Alloyangia pacifica: one gene and its partner. The protein of the gene in region 1 interacts with the protein of each later gene in a pairwise test. Links are inferred from orthologs where the notes say so. Each region holds a gene or a part of one and is shown in the gene's direction. Other genes may lie near its edges.

The links.
Region 2: the proteins of mrdA (region 1) and CEW88_RS05180 interact in binary tests that used the Escherichia coli proteins (3 or more experiments, as listed by UniProt). The link is inferred for Alloyangia pacifica from one-to-one orthologs.

The regions. Positions count from the first base shown.
Region 1 is NZ_CP022189.1:2,204,109-2,207,423, forward strand. What follows is about bases 223-3,222. They hold mrdA (penicillin-binding protein 2), read left to right. Parts: upstream 223-762; coding sequence 763-2,682; downstream 2,683-3,222. Other genes in these bases: mreC (rod shape-determining protein MreC), read left to right, coding at 223-231; CEW88_RS10625 (rod shape-determining protein MreD), read left to right, coding at 224-766; rodA (rod shape-determining protein RodA), read left to right, coding at 2,679-3,222. Also shown: more of mreC, read left to right, coding at 1-222; more of rodA, read left to right, coding at 3,223-3,315. UniProt on the Escherichia coli protein: Catalyzes cross-linking of the peptidoglycan cell wall. Responsible for the determination of the rod shape of the cell. Is probably required for lateral peptidoglycan synthesis and maintenance of the correct diameter during lateral and centripetal growth.
Region 2 is NZ_CP022189.1:1,071,848-1,075,327, forward strand. The notes cover bases 53-3,217. They hold CEW88_RS05180 (penicillin-binding protein 1A), read left to right. Parts: upstream 53-448; coding sequence 449-2,986; downstream 2,987-3,217. Other genes in these bases: CEW88_RS05185 (ABC transporter permease), read right to left, coding at 3,211-3,217. Outside these bases: more of CEW88_RS05185, read right to left, coding at 3,218-3,480. UniProt on the Escherichia coli protein: Cell wall formation. Synthesis of cross-linked peptidoglycan from the lipid intermediates.

The DNA.
Region 1 (3,315 bases):
GTGCAGGATCCGGGCGGGCGGCTGCGCGTGCGCCTTGCCGCCGATTACGAGCGGCTGGAGTTTCTGCGCGTGCTGCGCGACCACGGCGCGCGGCGGGTCAGCGCCCCGTCGGGGCTGATCCTGCCCGAAACCCCGCCCGAGGCACCGCAGCCCGAGGCGGTGACCGATCCGACGGTGCCACCGCTCAGCGACGCGGAGCCCGGATCGGGGCCGGAGGCCGGCAATGGCTGAGAGCAGCCGCCCGGCCAAGGTCTGGATGATGCGCGCCATTTTCGTCGCCCTGACCTTCGCGCTCATCTTCATCCACCTGCTGCCGCTCGACCTGATGCCCGCCGCCTATGCGGGACCGGACGTGCTGACCGCCCTGTGCTTTGCCTGGGCGCTGCGTCGGCCCGACTACGTGCCCGCGCTGCTGGTGGCGGGAGTCATCCTGCTGGCCGACCTGCTGTTCCAGCGCCCGCCGGGGCTCTGGGCGGTGCTGGTGCTGATGGCCACCGAGTCGCTGAAGAACCGCGACGGGCCGCGGCGCGAGCAGACCTTCTTGATGGAATGGATCACCGTCGCCGTGGTGCTGGCGGTGATCACGATCCTGTTCCGGCTGGCGCTGGGGCTCTTGATCGTGCCCGAGGGAACCTCTTTCCTTGCGCTCATGCGATACGCCACCACCGTGATCTGCTACCCTCTGGTGGTCCTGCTGTCGCAGGGCCTGTTCGGCGTGCGCCGGATGGCGCCGGGCGATTTCGACCATGCCGGGAGACCGATGTGAGACGCACCCCCAAGGAAAGCTCCGACAGCTGGCGCCGCATCTCGCGCCGCGCCCTGCTGCTGGGCGGCGTGCAGCTCGGCTTTGCCGGGATGCTGGGGCTGCGCATGCACCACATGCAGGTCGATCAGGCGGACGAGTTCCGCCTGCTGGCCGAGGAAAACCGCATCAACATGCGGCTGATCCCGCCGAGCCGCGGACGCATCTTCGACCGCAAGGGCAAGGTCATCGCCGAGAACACCCCGACCTACCGCATCACCATCGTTCGCGAAGACGCCGGGGACGTCGAGGATGTGATCGCCAAGCTCTCGGCGCTGGTCGAGCTGGACGAGGACGAGCTCAATCGCGCGCTGGCCGAGATGCGCCGCTCTGCCCCCTTCCTGCCGATCACCATCGCCGACCGGGTGAGCTGGGAGTCGATCAGCCGAGTCGCGGTCAACGCCCCTGCCCTTCCTGGCGTCACCCCCGAGGTCGGCCTGTCGCGCTTTTACCCGCAGCACGGCAACTTCGCGCATGTGGTGGGCTATGTCGGCCCGGTGTCCGAGCGCGACCTCGCTCGCTACGAGGACCCCGAACCGGTGCTGCGCATCCCGCGCTTCCAGATCGGCAAGGTCGGAGTCGAGGCCAAATACGAGGAAGAGCTGCGCGGCAAGGCGGGGGCCAAACGCGTCGAGGTCAACGCCGTGGGCCGGGTCATGCGCGAGCTCGACCGGCGCGAGGGCGACAACGGGGCCGACATCCAGGTGACCATCGACAGCGATCTGCAGGACTACGTGCAGGCGCGGCTGGGCCATGAATCCGCCTCCTGCGTGATCATGGACGTGGAAAAAGGCGACCTGCTGGCCATCGCTTCGGCTCCCTCTTTCGATCCCAACAAGTTCGTGCGCGGCATCTCGGTCGCCGACTATTCGATCCTGCGCGACAACGATCACCGCCCGCTCGCCTCGAAGACCGTGCAGGACGCCTACCCGCCGGGCTCGACCTTCAAGATGGTCACCGCGCTCGCCGCGCTCGAGGCGGGGGTCCTCTCGCCCGACGACACCGTCTGGTGCCCCGGCCACCTGGAGGTCGGGTCGCGCCGATTCCACTGCTGGAAGCGCTCCGGCCACGGGCACGTGACGCTGGAGCAGGCGCTGCAGCAGAGCTGCGACGTGTTCTTCTACGACGTGGCGATGAAGGTCGGCATCGACCGCATCGCGGATGTCGGTCGGCGGCTCGGGCTCGGCACCGCGCCGGACGTGCCGATGTCGGCGACGACCTCCGGCATCATGCCCAACAGGGAGTGGAAGCAGCGCGAGCGGGGCAAGGGCTGGCTGATCGGCGACACGGTGAACGCCTCGATCGGTCAGGGCTTCGTCCTGACCTCGCCCCTGCAGCTCGCGATCATGACCGCCCGGATCGCCACCGGCCGCGAGGTACACCCGCGGCTCGTCAAGACCATAGACGGGGTCGAGACCGAGCTTGTCGGCGGGCAGGCGCTCGACATCAATCCCAACCACCTGCGCTGGGTGCGCAAGGGCATGTCGTCGGTGATGAATACCACGCGCGGCACGGGCTACCGTTCACGCGTTGTCGCCGAAGGCTACGAGCTTGCCGGCAAGTCGGGCACGGCGCAGGTCCGCAACCGGGTGGTCAGCAACGACGAGGTTCCGTGGGTCGAGCGCGACCATGCGCTCTTTGTCGGCTTCGGCCCGGTGAACGCGCCGCGCATCGCGGTTTCGGTGGTCGTCGAGCACGGCGGCGGCGGCTCCTCGGCCGCGGCCCCCATCGTGCGCGACGTGGCGCTGCAGGCGCTCTACGGCGGCACGCCCCCGCTCGACGCCTACCCTTCGTCGGACCACGACAAGATCAAGGAGCTGCAGGAGCGGCTCGACCGCGAGCGCCGCGAGCGCGCCGAACAGGCACGGGGGCGCGCGTGAGCTATCTCGAATACACCGTCAAGACCACGCCCACGGGCTGGCGCAAGGTGCTCTACATCAACTGGCCGCTGGTGATCCTGCTGACCGCCGTGGCCAGCGTCGGCTTCCTGATGCTCTACTCGGTGGCTGGCGGACGCCTTGACGTCTGGGCCGAGCCGCAGATGAAGCGCTTCGGCCTCGGGCTGGCGGCGATGTTCGTCACCGCCATGGTGCCGATCTGGCTCTGGCGGAACCTGTCGGTTCTGGCCTACCTCGGCGCGCTCGCGCTGTTGATCGCCGTAGAGCTCTTCGGCACCGTCGGCATGGGCGCGCAGCGCTGGATCGACATCGGCTTCATGCGGCTGCAGCCGTCGGAGCTGATGAAGATCGCGCTGGTGATGGTGCTGGCCGCCTACTACGACTGGCTGCCGCTGAGAAAGACGTCGCGCCCGCTCTGGGTGCTGATGCCGATCCTGCTGATCCTGCTGCCGACCGGGCTGACGCTGATCCAGCCCGACCTCGGCACGGCGCTGCTGCTGATGATCGGCGGCGGGCTGATCATGTTCCTCGCCGGGGTGCACTGGGCCTATTTTGCCGTGGTGATCGCCGCCGGGGTGGGCACGGTCTTTACCGTCTTCGAGTCGCGCGGCACCG
Region 2 (3,480 bases), 1.1 Mb from region 1 along the record:
TTGGTGTCTCTCGGGGTCCGGAATCATGCCCCGTGGTATCGAAGGACATAGGGTACAACTCGCGCATGTCCCTTGATCCTATCTTTCGATAGAAATTTGCGCCTCCTGTGTGCCTGAATATCCTTCGCGTTCTCCAAAAGGATCAATATCACTGGAGTCGGTGCATCCACGCAATTCCGATATGTCGACTTGCGGGAAAGAGGCGAGTCCAAAGGCGTGGGCGCAGGTGATGCGGCGCAGCCGTGCCCGGTGTCTGGCGCATCTGTGCAGTCCAACGGCAGTGCCTGCGGTCTCGCCGAGCAGGCAGGCCATCCAACGCGGCCATGGGCTGGAAGCTCTGACGCAGGGGCAGCGGGCTCGCGCTCGTCATCGCCCCAGTGGCACCTATGTGTTTTGACCTGAAGTCCAACGCAGTATAATGGGTCTGCAATCCAAAGAGGCATTGCTCGTGATCAGGTTCATCTTCTCCTTCTTCGGGGCCATCTTCAGCGTCATCACCCTCGGGCTGATGGCGATCGCGCTGTCCATCGGCGCGATCTTCTGGATCTATGGCCGCGACCTGCCGAGCCATGAGAGCCTGGCGCAATACACCCCGCCCACGATCAGCCGGATCTATTCGACCGAGGGCAAGATCATCGACGAGTTCGCGCAGGAGCGGCGGCTCTTCACCCCAGCGGACCAGATCCCCGACATGGTGAAGCAGGCCTTCATTTCGGCCGAGGACAAGAACTTCTACGAGCACCATGGCTACGACGTCCGCGGCATCGCCGCGGCCGTGGTCGACGCGGTGCGCACTCGCGGCCGCGACGTGCGCGGCGCCTCGACCATCACCCAGCAGGTGATGAAGAACTTCCTGCTCTCGGGCGACCGAAAGATCGAGCGCAAGATCAAGGAGATTATCCTCGCCTCGCGGCTCGAGGAAACCCTGAGCAAGGACAAGATCCTCGAGCTCTATCTGAACGAGATCTTCCTCGGCCAGAACTCCTACGGCGTGACCGCGGCGGCGCAGACCTATTTCAACAAGAGCCTGTCGGAGCTCGCCCCGCACGAGGCGGCGACGCTGGCCTCGATGCCCAAGGCGCCGTCGGATTACCACCCGGTGCGGAACATGCAGCGCCTTCTCGACCGCCGCAACTACGTGCTGCGCGAGATGCGCGAGAATGGCTATATCGACGAGGCCACCTTCGAGACCGAGGTGGCCCAGCCGCTGCGCTCGGTGCAGAACGGCGATTTCGAGCCCTACCAGCATTCGCTGCCGCCGCGCGACTATTTCACCGACGAGATCCGCCGTCAGCTGACCTCCGAGTTCGGTGAGGGCGAATTCTTCTCCGGTGGCCTGTCGGTCCGTGCGACGCTCGATCCCGAGATGCAGGTCGAGGCGGCCAAGTCGCTGCGCGTCGCGCTCGAAGATTACGACCGTAGCCTGGGCCGCTGGCGCGGCACCGGCAAGACCATCGCCGAAGAGCAGCTCGGCTCGGAAGCGGACTGGCGCGCGGCACTCGCGTCCGTAGCCGTGGCGCGCGACATCGATCTCGACAGCCAATGGTATCCGGCCGTGGTGCTCGAGGTGGGCGAACAGCAGATGCGGCTCGGCATCGAAGGGGTCGAGGACACTGCCGAGCGTCCGACCGTGGTGCCCCGCAATGACATCAGCTGGGCCAAGGGCAGCTTCGCCGACAACTTCGAGCGCGGCGACGTGGTGCATGTGCGTGCGATGACCGACGACAAGACCGGCGAGTTCATCCGCTGGACGCTGCGCCAGGTGCCGCGCGTGCAGGGGGCCTTCATGGCGATGGACGTGAACACCGGCCGGGTGATCGCCATGCAGGGCGGCTTCAGCTACCAGGACTCGGTGTTCAACCGCGCCACCCAGGCGCTGCGTCAGCCCGGTTCGAGCTTCAAGCCCTTCGTCTATGCGGCGGCGTTGGACTCTGGCTACTCGCCCTCCACGATCATCATCGACGCGCCGATCGAGATCGACACGCCGCAGGGCGTCTGGCGGCCCAAGAACGCGTCCAACACCTACTATGGCCCGACGCCGCTGCGGACCGGGATCGAACAGTCGCGCAACCTGATGACCATCCGCCTCGCGCAGGAAATCGGCATGAACACGGTCGCCGATTACGCCGAGAAGTTCGGCGTCTATGACAACATGGGCCGGGTTCTGGCCAATGCGCTCGGCGCGGACGAGACTACGCTCTACAAGATGATTTCGGCCTATGCGATGTTTGCCAACGGCGGCGAGCGGGTCGAGCCGACGCTGGTCGACCGGGTGCAGGACCGCTACGGGCGCACGGTCTACAATCACGAGTACCAGAAGGGCAACGAGCGCAGCTGCCTCGACTGCGCCGATCCCAACCTGCCGCCGGGCCGCGGGCCGGACATCCGCAACAACCGCGACCGGATCATGGACGCGGTGACCGCCTACCAGCTGACCTCGATGATGCAGGGCGTTGTACAGCGCGGCACCGCCTCGCGCACGGTGAACCTGCCGGTGCCCACCGCCGGCAAGACCGGCACCACCAATGACGCCAAGGATGTCTGGATGCTCGGCTTCACCTCGAACATCGTGGCGGGCTGCTACATCGGCTACGACACGCCGCGCCCGCTGGGCCGCGGCGCCTCTGGCGGCGGCATGTGCGGGCCGGTGTTCAACCGGTTCATGCTGAAAGCGGTCGAGAAATACGGCGGCGGCCAGTTCAAGGTGCCGCCCGCCTGCAACTTCCTCAAGATGGACCGCTTCACCGGCGCGCGGCTGGGGCCGGACGCTTCGGGTGAGAACGTCGTCGCCGAATGCTTCCGCTCGGGCGAGGAGCCGCTCTTCGGCATCCAGCTCGACGGCGGATGGGCGATGTCCGGCAATTTCGACATGATCCAGCCCGACGGCTCGACCCGCCCGCGCGAGGTCACCACGTCGACCGGGCGCAAGGCGACGGTGGGTCCGAAGGCCTCCTTCGGCACGCTGAGCTCGGGCGGTCTTTACTGATCCGGGCAGAGGAGGGGGGCGCCACCGCCCCTCTCTTTGCCTGCAGGCACGTCACCCGGGGAATCTGTGCCTGGAACAAGGCCCGCCTTCCGCGCGCGCTGTGGCATTGTCTCTCTTCAAATACGCAAGGCTCGGCCACTTGCCCGGCGCAGGGCAGGCGCGCGGCATGAAAAAGGGCGGGGGCTTGCGCCTCCCGCCCTGTGCGGTTTCAGTGGATGTCTGGCTCAGCGGCCCCGGATGCGTGGGTCCAGAGCGTCGCGCAGCCCGTCGCCAAGGTAGTTCACCCCGAGCACGGTGAGCGAGATGGCGATGCCCGGCAGGATCACCCGCTCGGGGAAGTCTTCCATCCGCGCGACCGCGTCGGCCAGCATCTTGCCCCAGGTCGGGAAGTCCGAGGGGAAGCCCACCCCGAGGAACGACAGGGCGCTCTCGGTGATGATCGCCGTGGCGAGGCCCAGCGTTGCCGAGACCATGATCGGCGAAAGCACGTTGGG